Regions from separate parts of the Ligilactobacillus acidipiscis genome, predicted to be linked through region 1. Evidence: predicted binding sites of a transcription regulator. Region 1 holds the regulator's gene; the other holds the start of a gene.
The links. Region 1 encodes HrcA, which represses chaperone genes, less so after heat shock. Its sites were predicted from a motif close to TTAGCACTCNNNNNNNNNGAGTGCTAA; they were not measured.
Positions count from the first base shown of each region.

Region 2: the regulator HrcA is predicted to act here: its motif matches at 3,162-3,188, upstream of groES (co-chaperone GroES).

Region 1 is NZ_LT630287.1:1,175,570-1,184,164, reverse strand. It holds gene dnaK (molecular chaperone DnaK) at 1-1,115, opposite strand, end outside; gene grpE (nucleotide exchange factor GrpE) at 1,168-1,761, opposite strand; gene hrcA (heat-inducible transcriptional repressor HrcA) at 1,779-2,813, opposite strand; gene ribF (riboflavin biosynthesis protein RibF) at 2,923-3,903, opposite strand; gene truB (tRNA pseudouridine(55) synthase TruB) at 3,917-4,837, opposite strand; gene rbfA (30S ribosome-binding factor RbfA) at 5,027-5,383, opposite strand; gene infB (translation initiation factor IF-2) at 5,437-7,764, opposite strand; gene BQ5903_RS05365 (YlxQ-related RNA-binding protein) at 7,841-8,146, opposite strand; gene rnpM (RNase P modulator RnpM) at 8,136-8,432, opposite strand; gene nusA (transcription termination factor NusA) at 8,451-8,595, opposite strand, start outside.
Region 2 is NZ_LT630287.1:895,847-904,441, reverse strand. It holds gene BQ5903_RS04060 (APC family permease) at 1-886, opposite strand, end outside; gene groL (chaperonin GroEL) at 1,178-2,806, opposite strand; gene groES (co-chaperone GroES) at 2,855-3,139, opposite strand; gene BQ5903_RS04045 (CPBP family intramembrane glutamic endopeptidase) at 3,322-3,948, shown strand; gene BQ5903_RS04040 (IS4 family transposase) at 4,072-5,451, shown strand; gene BQ5903_RS04035 (IS4 family transposase) at 5,654-7,033, shown strand; gene BQ5903_RS04030 (redox-sensing transcriptional repressor Rex) at 7,189-7,830, opposite strand; gene BQ5903_RS04025 (ABC-F family ATP-binding cassette domain-containing protein) at 8,007-8,595, shown strand, end outside.

The DNA of each region.
Region 1 (8,595 bases):
ATACCTAATGAAAGTGGTGTAACATCAAGTAAAACAACATCCTTAACATCACCAGTGATCACACCGGCTTGAATAGCAGCACCTAAAGCGACAGCTTCGTCAGGGTTAACCGATTCGTTTGGTTGATGACCAGTTTCTTTTTCAACTAATTCCTTAACAGCAGGGATACGTGTTGAACCGCCGACCAAAATAACTTCATCAATATCACCAGTCGACAAATCAGCATCAGATAGGGCATTTCGAACAGGAATACGTGTTCTTTCAACCAAATCAGCTGTTAATTCATTAAACTTAGCACGTGTCAATGTTGTTTCCAAATGCAAAGGCCCTGCTTGTCCAGCAGTAATAAATGGCAAAGAAATTTGGGCTGAAGAAATACCAGAAAGGTCTTTTTTAGCTTTTTCAGCAGCATCCTTTAAACGTTGCATTGCCATCTTGTCCTTAGAAAGGTCGATCCCATTTTCTTGTTTAAAGTTATCAACTAACCAGTTGATGATCTTATTATCGAAATCATCACCACCAAGGTGTGTATCACCATTAGTAGAAAGTACTTGGAATACCCCATCACCTAATTCAAGGATAGAAACATCAAATGTACCACCACCAAGGTCATAAACCATGATCTTTTCGTCTTTGTCAGTTTTATCTAAACCATAAGCTAAAGCCGCAGCAGTAGGTTCGTTAACAATTCTTTCAACTTTCAGACCAGCAATTTTACCAGCGTCTTTAGTTGCTTGACGTTGTGAATCATTAAAGTATGCAGGAACAGTAATAACTGCTTGAGAAACTGATTCACCCAAATATGATTCTGCATAATTTTTAATGTGTTGTAAAATCATAGCAGAAATTTCTTGTGGAGTATATTCCTTGCCGTTGACCGAAACTTTATAATTTTCTTCTCCCATGTGACTCTTGATCGAAGAAACTGTATCTGGGTTAGTGATGGCCTGGCGTTTAGCAACTTCACCAACTTGTGTTTCACCATCTTTAAAGGACACTACAGAAGGAGTTGTCCGATTTCCTTCAGGATTAGTGATGATCTTTGCATCTTTACCTTCAAGAACAGCAACTGCAGAGTTTGTGGTCCCTAAATCAATACCAATAACTTTTGACATACAATTCTACCTCTCTTAAAAATTAATTTTTCAATATTTTTAATAACATTATTTATTGTGCAACAACTACCATTGCAGGCCTTAAGACACGGTCTTTAAGCATATATCCTTCTTGATAAACTTCAACAACTGTGTCTGCTTTTTGCCCTTTTTGCACTGGCACTGTTTTAACAGCCTGATGGAAGTTAGGGTCAAACTTTTCATTCAAAGAATTCATTTTAACGACGTGATTGTTTGAAAGTGCGTTTTGAATATCGTTGGCAACCATTTCTACGCCCTTTTTCAACTGCTTAGAGCTTTTATCATCAACTTCAATTTCTAAAGCACGTTTCAAATTATCAACAGCCGGCAAAATTGCCTTTGCAATCTCTTGACCTTGATATCTTAACAAGCGTTCCTGCTCTTTTTTATAGCGGTTTTGCATATTAACTATCTCGGCTTCTGCACGTAAATACTTATCTTCTGTCTCATCCAGCTTTTGGGATAGTTCATCTATTTTAGCTTGTTTTGTATCAATCTTTTTTGTTTGAGCTTCTTCATTATTAACTGCTTTGTTGCCATCTTCTGGTTGTTTCACTGCAGCATCTGAAGCAGAGTCTTTCTTTACTTTCTCAGGTTTTTCGCTCAAATTTTTTTCATCGGCCAAATTAACACCCCTTTTCTTTAATCATTAAAGTCACGATAATAATTGCTGAGCCGCTGTGATAGTTCAGACCGCAACGCATCAATTAAACCCAAGGCCTTAGAATATTGCATGTTTGTTGGTCCTAGAATGGCAATTAAACCTTCGCCATTATTACCATCGTGATATTTAGCAGAAATCAGACTATAATCGGTCAACACATTATCATCCGCTAATTCATCACCGATCATCACAGCCAAATCACGTTTAGTATTCAAGAGTTCACCTAAACTAGAGCTGTGATCGACAAAACTATAAATCGATTTGAACTGCTCAATATTATCGCTGGTCAAATAATTCAACAAGTTTTTCTTGCCGTCGACAAAGACTTGCTGATGAAAAGCCCGACTCAATACATTATCAAAGACATCTAGCAAACTGATCGATTCACGTAAATAATTACGTAGCTTAGGCGCATTCGATTGCAGCCTAGCACTCACTTCTTCAATCGGTAAGCCAACAACTTCTTCATTGATCAAACGAACGACCGCTTCTAATTGATCACCATGGATACCCAAGGGTACATTGTAGACTTGGCTGTCCACAGTGCCATCATTAGTTACCATGATCAACATTACCTGGGAACTGCCCAAAGGCACCAAACGAAATCCTTCAAGCTTGACATCTTTCGAACCAGGTTTTAAAGAAATTGCCGTATAATCTGTCATTTCAGACAAAAGCCTTGCAGACATAGCAATGATTTCGTCGACCTTCGAAAAATTGTTAGCCAGTGCACTATGAATAACTTCCAGGGCGCTTTGATCGATTTTAGTCGGCTTGACCAAATTATCGATATAGTAGCGATAACCGCTTAACGATGGAACTCTTCCAGAACTTAAATGTTCTTTCATAATATACCCAGCTTGCTCTAAAACAGCCATCTCATTCCTGATCGTCGCAGAACTGACATGTACAGGTAATTGCTCTTGCAATTTTTTCGAGCCGATCGGCTGACCGACATTAGCATAGTCCTGAATGATCGTCTCCAAAATCAGTAATTGTCTTTCTGTTAACATCACAATCACCTCTTTTTTAGCACTTAACACTCTTGAGTGCTAAGTCAATTATTAATATACACGACATTAACTGAAACGTCAAGAAAAGTCAATGTTTTTTGCGAACTTTTCATTTAGCCTTACAAGCTTGTGTTAAAGCTTCTACTGGGGACTTATCCTGCAAAAATTCACGAGATTTTTTTTCATCTTTTTTCATTTGGTTAATCAATTCCTCGACACCTGAAAACTTGACTGAGGAGCGTAAGTACTTGAACCATTGAACTCTCACATTTTTATCATAGAAATCACGCTTAACATCGAACAAATTAATTTCAACAGTCAAATCATTGCTGGGCCCAAAAGTTTCGTTGTGACTAACAGAAGCCATTCCATCGAACCATTCATTATCTATATTCACTTTAACTGCATAGACACCGATCGCCGGAAGTTTTTGCCGCAAGGCACTATCAACATTGATCGTGGGAAAACCTAACTTTAGCCCACGTGCTTTACCATGAACAACAGTACCCGAAATTTCAAAAGGATAACCTAACAATTCATTGACTTTCATCATTTTTCCTTGATCTAAAGCATGCTTGATTTGTGTCGAGCCCACTTTTTCAGAACCGTCTTGCAACTCTGGCACTTCACATACCCTAAATCTACCAGCTGCATAATCAACTAAAGTTTTCATGTTCGCCACACTGGCTTTGCCATAAGTAAAATCAACCCCCGCCACTGCTTCAACTACATTCAAACCAACTATATATTTATTTACAAAATCTTTTGGACTCATTGGTACTAAATTTTGATTAAATTCAACTACGTAAGTTAGGTCAACACCAATTTTTGAAAATAATTCTAGTTTACGATTCAAGAGCGTCAAATAGCGTACCTTTGCTGGATCAAGATCTTGATAGGCAATTTTTGGATAACGATCAAAGGTCATGACTGCTAACTTAATGTTTTTTTCTTGGGCTATTTTTTTAGCAGTCTTAATAACCCTTTGATGTCCACGGTGGACGCCGTCAAAAAAACCTAATGCTAGAACAATTGGTTCAGAAGGTATTAGGTCTTTATCGTATGGCTCTGATAAATTAATAACTTGCATTTTCATTCCTCTTTCAGACTAAATCTATCATTTGCTCAGGTTGATATCTTTTTTTAGGCCTGTTGTAAAAATAAACACACCGTGCACGCCCCTCATAAAACAAAACAAGTTTGTTTTGCAGTTCACCTTTAAGTTGGTTTTGCACACTTTCGGGACTTAAAAAGCCGCCATTTTGAATGATCTTCCATTCATCAACAGATAATTCGTACTGCGGATATTTTTTCAAGGCGTGACTGACGGGCTTTAAAATTTGTTCCAGCTGTTGTTCATCCATTTCACTTAACTTTTTTAAGCTAATCGATTCCTCAATTGAAAAACCACCACTTTTTAGTCTAGTTAAGTCAGACATCACTGCAGGTACACCCAATTTTTTCCCTAAATCAACCGCTAGTGTCCGTACATATGTCCCCTTTTGACAACCAACTTCAAAAAAGATTTTTTGTTGTTTTTTTTCCTGATCGTAAACTGTTGGACTGGTTTGTTTGAAATAGTCTACGGTCACTTGACGCTCAGGCCGTTTGACCGGTTCATTGTGCCGAGCGTAATCGTATAGACGGCGGCCGTTAACTTTAATAGCTGAGTACATCGGTGGGATCTGAATCTGCGTACCCGTCAACTCTCTCATCTTTTCGTCTATTTGGTCGGCAGATATTCGTTTTTCAATTTCTTCTTTAGTAATAATTTTTCCTTCAAGATCTTCAGTTTCGGTCGCAAATCCTAATGTGATCTCTCCTTGATATATTTTACCAGAATCCATTAAATAGTTAACGACCTTGGTTGCTTTTCCAATACATATTGGTAAAACGCCATCAACATTAGGATCTAGTGTTCCTGAATGACCAACTTTACCTGTTTTGAAGATTTTCCTGCACTTGAAAACTGCGTCATTACTTGTCATTCCTCTTTCTTTATATAAAGGCAAAATACCTTCCATCAAAATCCCCTCATTTTTGGTCACTAATTTTTTCTGTTCTAAAATTGGTTTACTTTAAAAGCAACCGCGTCTTTTTTTAAAAGAAAACCGCTACAAAACAATGTTTTGCAGCGACCTGTCGTCAAAGATGTTTTAGGTATGGGACAACTTGATTTTTCTAGTTATCCATCAAAACACCTTCAGTAATATCTATTGTTCCTCCTGATGCAGCTTACGCAACAATTCATCAATATGCTCACCATATCGTTCTGATTTATCCTGTTTGAATTCAATTTCTGGAGTAACATAAATACTTAATCTATGTCCCAGTTCTCCTCTGATCAAACCTGTGGCCCTTTTTAAGCCCTTGGCTGTTTTCTCCTGATCAGAAGCCAAATCAGACAAAATACTGTAATATATTGTCGCCTGCTGCAGATCACCAGTGACATCAACGCCTGTGATCGTCACACCTTGAATACGTGGATCACGGACACGTTTTTGCAATATATCATTGACTTCACGCTGAATTTCTTGCGCTAATCTGCCAACACGTATCTGTTGTGCCATCATTATCCTCCCTTAAATTCTTTTCAAGGTTAATAATAGCCGTCAGTCAGCTATTATCGAACTGGTACTTCTTCCATAATATATGACTCGATTTGATCTCCAACCTTGATATCATTATATTTTTCGATCATCAAGCCGCATTCATAACCTTGTTTAACTTGTTTAACATCATCTTTAAAACGTTTCAAACTAGCCAAATTACCCTCATAAATCACAATACCATCACGGATCACACGGACACCACTATCGCGTTGGATATAACCGTTAGTGACAAAACCGCCACCGATCGTACCAAGCTTAGAAACTTTATAAGTCTCACGGATCTCAACTTGACCTGTGATTTTTTCTTCATATTCGGGTTCAAGCATTCCCTTCATAGCAGTCTCTATCTCATCGATTGCTTTATAAATAACATTATGCAAACGAATATCAACTTTATCAGACTCGGCTTGAGCACGGGCACGCGGTGTAGGACGAACATTAAAACCGACAATAATTGCGTTAGAAGCCTCTGCTAAAGTAACATCACTTTCATTAATAGCACCAACAGCTTCATGAATAATATTGACCCGGACACCTTCAACATCGATTTTCTTAAAACTTTGTGCCAAAGCCTCTACAGAGCCTTGAACGTCTGCCTTAATGATCACGCTAACTTCTTTCATTTCCCCTTCTTTTAAAGTATCAAACAAATTGTCCAAAGTCACATGGTTAGTCTTTTGACGTTCACGTAAAACTGCTTGTTCAGCACGTTTTTCACCGGCCGCACGTGCAGTTTTTTCATCACCAAAGGCTACAAATCTGTCCCCTGAATCAGGGACGTCACTGAGTCCAGTAATTTCAACAGGAGTTGCCGGAGTTGCTTCCTTGATTCGTTTGCCACGAGCATTTGTCATCGTCCGAACGCGACCAAAGGTATCTCCAACAACGATTGGATCACCAGTATGCAACGTACCTTGCTGTACAAGCAGTGAAGCAACTGGGCCCTTGCCTTTATCCAAACGTGCTTCGATCACAGATCCAGCCCCATGTTGTTCTGGGTTAGCCTTTAATTCAAGCATTTCAGATTCTAGTAAGATCATATCCAATAATTCATCAATGTTTTTACCAAATTTGGCAGAAATTTCAACGAAAATCGTATCGCCGCCCCAACTTTCAGGGATCAACTCATATTCAGCCAGCTGTTCCATAACATGATTAGGGTTAGCTCCCGGCTTATCGATCTTATTCACAGCTACGATTATCGGTACATCAGCAGCTTTAGCATGGTTGATGGCCTCGATCGTCTGCGGCATAACACCATCATCTGCAGCAACTACCAGAATAGTAATATCAGTGATATCCGCACCACGAGCACGCATATTAGTAAAGGCAGCATGACCTGGAGTATCCAAGAATGTGATCGTCTTATCATCATGATGCAATTGATAAGCACCGATATGCTGCGTGATACCTCCAGCTTCTCCCTCAGTAATATGAGAATTACGCAACCTATCAAGCAAGGTTGTTTTACCATGGTCAACATGTCCCATGATCGTAACAACTGGTGGTCTTGATACTAAATGCTCTTGGTTTTTCTGTTCATCTTCAAAGAACTTGTCGATATCAGAAACATCAACTTGAACTTTTTCTTCAGCTTCGATCCCATAATCTGCAGCCAAGATCTCAATCGTATCCTTATCAAGAGATTGGTTTTGGTTGACCATCACGCCCATCATGAAGAGTTTCTTGATGATCTCAGCAGGTTCACGGTGAATCTTTTTTGCAATATCAGCTACATTCATCCCGACTGTATAGATCAATTTGTCTGGCAATGGTTTATTCTTACGTTGTGAAACAGGATTATGCTTGATCTTCACATTGCGATTATTCTTGCGGTTATTATTGCGCCGATTCTTCTTTTTAAAATTCTTGTTACGATTGTTATTGTTGTTATTTGAATTGTTAAAACGATTATTTGAACGCGGGTTTCCTGAGCGTACATTACGCGTTCCATTATTTTTGGAGCTATTTTCATTCTTAGAATGATTATTTTGATTATTTACCGGACGGTTATTTGAACCATTATGTTCAGGTTTGCCTGAATTATGGTTTTGACTATGCTGTTTTGAGCCGTTATTTCTGGCATTTCTATTTCCATTCTGTTGATTTTTTGGAGCAACGGCCTTTTTAGCATGCTCATTTTTCTTATTGTTATTTGTTTTTTGCGCAGGAGCTTTTTTCTTAGGTTGATAAAATTCCCGAATCTGCCGCTCTTCGTTTTCACCTAAAACCGACATATGATTTCCAACACTAAAACCCTTATCTTCTGCAACTTTAATAATATCTTTGCTGTTTACATTTAATTCTTTCGCTAACTCATAAATTCGTTTTTTGCTCATACCATCAACCTCCGATTAGATTCTGCGGAGCATCTGTCCGACCGCAACGAATCAAACGATACTCCGTTTGATCCGCCTAAGTCGACAGTAACTCAAGCATTTTACGACCGAAGCCCCTATCAGTCACAGCGATCACACTTCTTTTTTGTCCGATCGCATTACTAAGCTCAAGCTCGTTAAAAGCTTGAGATAAACTAACATTATAGCTACGGCACTTGTCATTAAATCTTTTACGTGTATTTTCGGCACAGTCACTTGCTACAAAAACTACAGTGACCTTTTGTGCGCGCACTTGTTTTAGAACCATGTCTGTTCCCGTGGTAATTTTTCTAGCTCGTTGTGCGAGACCCAGCAGATTCAAAACTTTTTGTTTATTTTCCATCGCCAAATAATTCCATCCGTGCAACCTGATGATCAACGTAGGCAATTAATTCTTCATAAAATGAAGGATCGATTTTAATACCAAAGGTCTTATCAAAAGTTTTGTCTTCACGTGCTTTTTTCGCAATAGCTACATCTAAACGAATATACGCACCACGGCCCTGTTTTTTTCCAGTCGGGTCGATACTAACTTCATTTTCTTTGTTCTTAACGACTCGGACTAATTCTTTTTTAGGAAACATTTCGCCAGACACAATATCCTTACGCATTGGAATTTTTTTTGCCATTGTAGGCCACCTCCTAAACTAATTATCAGAATCCGGATTGGCATCGTTTGTTTCAGCAGAAGCTTCTATTGAAATTTCCTTGCCATCGTCTTCAACTTGTGTTTGTGTATCACTTTCTTGTTCTGGTGTATCATCTTGTACAGCAAACTCAGCGGATACTTTC
Region 2 (8,595 bases), 280 kb from region 1:
CATGCCCAAAAATAGTCTCCGCGATTTGTGACAAAACTGTTTCGTGGCTGTTCGGCAAGATCCCCAAATAATAACTTAAGAAAGTAATACTTGCAAAAAAGACAGCTAAGATCAATGCCATGATCGCCAAAGTGTTGGCAGCATTTTTTCTTTTTGGACGGTTAAAATTAGGAACTGCATTACTGATAGCTTCAACACCAGTCAATGAGGAAGAACCTGCTGAAAACGCGCGTAAGAACAAAACAAGCGTCATTCCTTTGACAGGTGCACCTAGACTAGCAGTAGCATGATAGTCAATGTTGCCTGTAGCAATATTGACACCCCCCCAAATGATCATTACAGCGATCATCACCACAAACAAATAAACCGGCACAGTGAGGAAAGAGGCAGACTCACGCATTCCTCTTAAATTCAGCGTCATAATAAAAAGAACGATCAACACTGAAATCAATATTGCATGCGGTCGTAAAACAGGAAGCGCAGAAGTTATTGCTTCTGTTCCTGAGGTCACTGAAACGGCAACCGTCAACATATAATCGACTAACAAAGAGCCCCCAGCAACTAGACCGGCACTTGAACCCCAGTTTTTCGTTGCAACCACATATGCTCCACCACCTGATGGATATGCATGAATGATCTGTCTATAAGACATCGTAATAGCGAATAATAAAATTAAAACGATCGCAGCCGCAGGCACTGAATACCAAACTGCAGCTGCAGATAGAACAATTAAAGTTGTCGTTATCTGTTCAGTCCCGTATGCCACTGAAGACAACGCATCAGAAGAAAGCAAAGCCAGTGCTTTAAATTTGGTCAATGATTGGACACCTTCATCGGCTGTTTTTAAAGGTTTACCGATCAACAGCCGTTTTAAGTAACGCCACATAATTTTTACTCCTTTAAACGTTAAGAAATTTTATTACTGATCTAAACGCCCTAATTCTACAACAAATCGTTACGGAATATCACCATCATCCACTAACTTTTATTTTCAAATGGTCATTTTAGCAAATTTAATATTACTCCATTCTCCATATAACTTGCAAGCAAATTTTTAAAAAAAATTTGCTCAATTTAATAAAATATCAAAAACCGCTTCATGAAAGGATCTGAGGAATTTTTTCATTAAAAAAAGCCAAGGAAAAAATTCCTCAGCTTTAAAATAATTTTTAATGATTTACATCATTCCGCCCATACCGGCACCTGGTTGTGGTGCGGCAGCAGAATCATCTTTTGCTTCTGGCTTATCAGCAACAACTGCTTCAGTAGTTAAAAGTAAAGCAGCAACGGAAGCGGCATTTTGCAAAGCATAACGAGTGACCTTAGTTGGGTCAACGATCCCGGCTTTGATCATGTCTTGCCATTCGCCTGTAGCAGCATTGAATCCGATACCAGGCTTTTTACTCTTCAATTTTTCTACAATGACAGAACCTTCTAAACCAGCGTTAAATGCGATTTGACGAACTGGTTCTTCCAAGGCGCGCTTGACAATGTTGATACCAGTCTGAACATCGCCGGATTCCTTTAAAGCGGCAACTTTATCAATAACGTTGACCAAAGCAGTACCACCACCAGGTACAAAGCCTTCTTCAACAGCGGCACGCGTTGAGTTCAAAGCATCTTCGATCCGGTATTTACGTTCTTTCAATTCAGTTTCTGTTGCGGCACCGACTTTAACTACAGCAACACCGCCAGACAACTTAGCCAAACGTTCTTGTAATTTTTCACGATCAAAGTCAGATGTTGTTTCACCGATCTGTTTTTTGATTTGTGCAACACGTTCTGCGATCTGATCTTTATCGCCAGAGCCTTCAACAATAGTTGTATTTTCCTTATCTACAGTGACTTTGCCTGCAGTACCTAATTGGTCGATAGTAGTATCTTTAAGCTGTAAGCCTAAATCTTCAGTAATAACTGTACCACCAGTTAAAACAGCAATATCTTGCAACATTTCTTTACGTCGGTCACCAAAACCAGGAGCCTTAACAGCAACTACGTTAAATGTTCCGCGGATCTTGTTCAAAACCAATGTCGGCAATGCTTCGCCTTCGATGTCATCAGCAATGATCAACAATGGACGGCCTTGTTGTACGATATTTTGTAACAATGGCAAGATGTCTTGAATATTTGAGATCTTCTTGTCAGTGATCAAAATGTATGGATTGTCCAAATTAGCTTCCATCTTATCTTCGTCAGTTACCATATATTGTGAAAGATAGCCGCGATCAAATTGCATACCTTCAACAACATCTAAGGAAGTTTCGATACCCTTTGATTCTTCAATAGTAATAACACCGTCATTACCAACTTTTTCCATAGCTTCAGCAATCAAATTACCGGTTTCTTCACTTGCAGATGAAACGGCGGCGATTTGGCTGATGTCACTCTTGGAAGAAACATCATGAGACATTTCATGCAAAGCTTCAACAGCAGTCTTAGTAGCTTTATCGATACCGGTTCTGATCCCAACAGGGTTGGCACCAGCTGTCACATTCTTCATACCTTCTGTAACGATTGCTTGAGCCAAGACGGTAGCTGTTGTAGTCCCGTCACCAGCAATATCATTTGTCTTGGATGCAACTTCCGAAACAAGTTTAGCTCCCATGTTTTCGAAATGATCCTCTAATTCGATGTCTTTAGCGATCGTAACACCATCATTAGTGATAGTTGGAGAACCGTATGTTTGTTCCAAAACTACATTCCGGCCTTTTGGTCCAATAGTTGATTTTACTGTATTTGCTAATTTATCTACACCAGCAAGCATTTTTGCTCGTGCGTCTTCTGAAAATTTAATTTCTTTAGCCATTAATTTCACCTCATCAAAAAATTAGAGTTCTACGCGTTAACTAAAAGTCTAGTCGATCACAGCAACAATATCGTTGGCACGGACTACTAAATACTTGCTGCCTTCATATGTTACTTCAGTTCCTGCATATTTATCATAGATCACTGAGTCCCCAGCCTTTACTTCTGGTACACTCTTTTCGCCGTTGTCAAGAACACGACCAGCGCCCACAGCAACGACTTTACCAGTTTGCGGCTTCTCTTTAGCATTGCTTGCTAAAACGATCCCACCAACTGTTTGTTCTTCTTCTTCTTGAACTTCAAGAATAACTCTGTCTCCTAATGGTTTCAGCACTCTAGATCCCTCCAATATATTTTTAGCACTCAGCACATCCAAGTGCTAATTAAATTACAGTTATTATAATAAACACTTTATTTTTAAAATGCAAGTACTTTTTGTCACTCTCTTGCTTCGAGTGCTAATTTGCCAAAAAGATTATGCTATAATGACTGAAGCATCAAAAAGGAGACCTATAATTGAAACTAAAATCCAATTCATTAAGTCTATTGCTGGGGTATTTTATTTTGATCCTGCTTCAGCAAATAGCTTTTCAATTTATCCACAATAATGATCTTTTGTATCCAGTTCAGACTATTCTAAATCTTTTGGGAGCAATTAGTTTGATTTGGCTGACACTCCACTTTAAATACAAAAACAAATTAGAAGAAAAGAAAGCAGTTATTTGGCAGTCACTTTTATGGATGCTTGGCGGTGTGATCATCGTTTTGACCGTACAGCGAGTTTTGCTGTGGTTTGAAACTGCGTTTTTGCAACAACCTGTTATTTCTGAAAACACCAGTCAATTAATGGCGGTTGCCGGTAAATACCCGTATTATCTGCTAGTTATTGTGTTCACCGAACCAATTATCGAAGAATTAATTTACCGTAAAGTATTATTCGGCAATTTTAGTTATTGGTTCAAACCGTGGCAGACAGCTCTTTTTTCCAGCCTTCTTTTCGCACTAGGACATGGAGACGGTCACTTTTTAACGTATACAGCCATCGGTTTAATATTTTGTTTAGTCTATGAAAGAACTGGTAAGATCCAAGGCTCTATGGCGACTCATATTTTGATGAACTTGCTAGTCTTGTTACTTAACTAAAGGTTGAAAGTTAAAGAATACTTGTGCTGCTTGTTGTATCACGGGTTTTTGTTAATAAAATAGACACAATTTACTCTGCGTCCTATAATTGAGTCGTCAAAAACTAATAAAGGAGAGTAATTTATGTCCACTTCCAGTATACAACAATCAACTCAAAATAAAACCACTTTAATGGCACGTTTTCACAAATTCTTGCAGGTGATCGATTTCGCCCAGGTATTACGTCAGTCCAATGCCTATCGTGTCCGTGGGATCAAACTGACCAAACTTGTCAGCTGGATCTTACTGACTTTGTTCCAACGTTTGACCTTGAACCGATCCGCAACTCCGACTGCTTTTTCGAAGAAAACGGTCCGCAACTTTTTAAATGACCGCCATATCAACTGGCAGCGGCTGGTCAGCTTGGCCGGACGGAACCAGATCGCGGAACTCAGTCCTTTTATCGACTTACGCCGAAAAGCGGCCTTGATCATTGATGACACTTTATTCAAACGAGCTCATTCAAAAAAGACTGAACTATTGGCGAATGTTTATGATCATGCTGCACCGCAAGGACAGCCGCGCTATGTCAAGGGTTTTCGCGGCTTGACGATCGGTTGGAGTGACGGCAATACTTTCCTGCCCCTGAATTTCGCTTTGATGTCATCAGACAAAGCTAAGAATCGGATCGGCCGTGAACCACAAACAACTGATCAGCGGACCTTAGCGGCCCAACGTTATGCTCAGGCTAAACGGCACATGAATGAAGTCGCCGTTGAATTAGTAGCTCAAGTTCTAAAAACCGGGGTCAAGGCCAGCTATGTCCTCTTTGACAGTTGGTACGCCTATCCCAAAGCTTTCAAGCAATTTCAAGAATTAGGTCTCGCTGCTGTTGGTCGGTTAAAAAACACTTCAAAAACTTATTTTAAATATCGCGGGCGCCGTTACAGTGTTCCAATGCTGTTTCAACGCTTTAAAGGTTCAAAATATCGGATCCATGATAACTATCTCTACAGTACGGTCGTTGAGACCGATAACGAGGACCACCTGCGCTTAAAAATAGTCTTTATCCAAAATCGCACGGACAAGGGACACTACATTGCTTTGGCAACTTCTAAACTTAGTCTGACACCGGAAGCGGTCATTCAATTATATGCCCGGAGATGGCAGATCGAGTGTGGTTTCAAGACTTTAAAACAATACCTGCAGTATGACCAGACCCAAACGCAAAGTTATGATGGCTTGTGCGGCCATGTGGCGCTGACATTTTTAGCTTACGATCTGTTGGCTATGATCCAGCGACAGGAGAACGATCCGAAAACCTTAGGCGGCATTTTCTATGCGGCCAATCAGTTTCTCGCGGACATCCCACTTTTACAAGCTGTAAAACAGTTGCTTTTTGCTTTAGCAGAACATTGTGAAAAAACCGCTGATTTTTTTATCACGGGATTATGCAGTCGATTTATCAATTCTTTACCCAATGATCTGCAAGAAATCTTTCACAGCAACGAACTGGTCAGTTGACTAATTAAAGACATTTATAGCTTGAGCTGACAGGCAAAGGCACTAAAAATTAACTTTCAACCTTTAGTTACTTAACTAAAGGTTGAAAGTTAAAGAATACTTGTGCTGCTTGTTGTATCACGGGTTTTTGTTAATAAAATAGACACAATTTACTCTGCGTCCTATAATTGAGTCGTCAAAAACTAATAAAGGAGAGTAATTTATGTCCACTTCCAGTATACAACAATCAACTCAAAATAAAACCACTTTAATGGCACGTTTTCACAAATTCTTGCAGGTGATCGATTTCGCCCAGGTATTACGTCAGTCCAATGCCTATCGTGTCCGTGGGATCAAACTGACCAAACTTGTCAGCTGGATCTTACTGACTTTGTTCCAACGTTTGACCTTGAACCGATCCGCAACTCCGACTGCTTTTTCGAAGAAAACGGTCCGCAACTTTTTAAATGACCGCCATATCAACTGGCAGCGGCTGGTCAGCTTGGCCGGACGGAACCAGATCGCGGAACTCAGTCCTTTTATCGACTTACGCCGAAAAGCGGCCTTGATCATTGATGACACTTTATTCAAACGAGCTCATTCAAAAAAGACTGAACTATTGGCGAATGTTTATGATCATGCTGCACCGCAAGGACAGCCGCGCTATGTCAAGGGTTTTCGCGGCTTGACGATCGGTTGGAGTGACGGCAATACTTTCCTGCCCCTGAATTTCGCTTTGATGTCATCAGACAAAGCTAAGAATCGGATCGGCCGTGAACCACAAACAACTGATCAGCGGACCTTAGCGGCCCAACGTTATGCTCAGGCTAAACGGCACATGAATGAAGTCGCCGTTGAATTAGTAGCTCAAGTTCTAAAAACCGGGGTCAAGGCCAGCTATGTCCTCTTTGACAGTTGGTACGCCTATCCCAAAGCTTTCAAGCAATTTCAAGAATTAGGTCTCGCTGCTGTTGGTCGGTTAAAAAACACTTCAAAAACTTATTTTAAATATCGCGGGCGCCGTTACAGTGTTCCAATGCTGTTTCAACGCTTTAAAGGTTCAAAATATCGGATCCATGATAACTATCTCTACAGTACGGTCGTTGAGACCGATAACGAGGACCACCTGCGCTTAAAAATAGTCTTTATCCAAAATCGCACGGACAAGGGACACTACATTGCTTTGGCAACTTCTAAACTTAGTCTGACACCGGAAGCGGTCATTCAATTATATGCCCGGAGATGGCAGATCGAGTGTGGTTTCAAGACTTTAAAACAATACCTGCAGTATGACCAGACCCAAACGCAAAGTTATGATGGCTTGTGCGGCCATGTGGCGCTGACATTTTTAGCTTACGATCTGTTGGCTATGATCCAGCGACAGGAGAACGATCCGAAAACCTTAGGCGGCATTTTCTATGCGGCCAATCAGTTTCTCGCGGACATCCCACTTTTACAAGCTGTAAAACAGTTGCTTTTTGCTTTAGCAGAACATTGTGAAAAAACCGCTGATTTTTTTATCACGGGATTATGCAGTCGATTTATCAATTCTTTACCCAATGATCTGCAAGAAATCTTTCACAGCAACGAACTGGTCAGTTGACTAATTAAAGACATTTATAGCTTGAGCTGACAGGCAAAGGCACTAAAAATTAACTTTCAACCTTTAGTTACTTAACTAAAAAATCGTAGGAGTTTACCAAGATCGGTAAATTCCTACGATTTTTTATCAATTAGTTCAACCATAAATAGTCTCACTTATCCATCCTGTTGATCAACATGATTTAAAAAATAGATCAAAGTTTGTAATTCGTTAGTCAAATCAACGTTTTGAATGCGAACTCCGTCTTGAACAGTCACACGCAAAGGTGTAAAGTTCAGGATACCCTTAACACCGGCAGACACAAGTTCGTCAGTAACGCGCTGTGCAACTGGAGATGGAACAGTCAATATCACAACTTCAATTTGCTGTTCAACTAATTGCTCCTTCATTTGACTCATAGGATAAATCGGTACACCACTCTGAATAGTTCCAGTGATCCTCTCATCAATATCAAAAGCGGCACTGATCCGTACATTGTTACTGCCATGGAAGTTATAATTCAACAATGCATGTCCTAAATTACCTACCCCGATCAAACCAACGTTAGTCAGCTTATCTTGATTCAATGTCTTTTTAAAGAAATCCAGCAGACTTTTAACGTCATACCCGTATCCCCGTTTACCCAATGCACCAAAATAAGAAAAATCACGTCTAATCGTTGCAGAATCAACTTTAACTGCTTCCGCTAATTCAGTTGAAGAAATTCTTTTCTTACCTGAATTAAATAAGATACCTAAATAGCGATAGTAAATCGGCAACCTTTTAGCCGTTGCTCTAGGTATTTTTGCATTCACCATTTTTAAGCCCCTTTCACAAATGCTCACTCAAATCATTTTACCATATTAAAATTCACAATAAAATAAAAAGTTCATTAGTTCACAACTTAATTGAAAAAATTTAAATTTAAGGCGATGTATTGCAGGATATGCTAAAATAGTTTAGTAGACTAAAAAATTAGGTAGGTGAAATTTTTATGCTTTTATTACAAGTCCAACAGGCAGCTCGTATTTTTGCTGGAGATCCACTTTTTCAAAATGTAAATTTGAATATCCAAGACAATTCACGGATCGCTCTTGTCGGACCAAATGGAGCTGGTAAATCTACCTTGATCAAAATGATCATCGGTGAAAATGAACCTGACGAAGGACAAATTGTTAGTCGTAAGGGACTAACGATCGGTTATTTAGCTCAAGATACCGGTTTAGAATCTGAAGACAATATTTATAATGAAATGTTAAAAGTCTTCGCAGGCTTGATTAAAATGGAACAGCAGATCCATGAGCTTGAAAATAAAATCGCCTCAAGTCAGGATCACGAATCAACTTCATATCACTCACTGCTAAAACAATATGACCAATTGATGCATGATTTTTCTGCACAAAACGGTTACGGTTATCAAGCAGAGATTCGTTCCGTGCTTCATGGCTTTAATTTTCAGGAAGAAGATTTTAATAAAAAGATCTCTTCATTATCAGGTGGTCAAAAGACACGCCTCGCGCTTGCCAGATTGCTCCTTGAAAAAAGAGATCTGCTGATTTTAGACGAACCGACTAACCATTTGG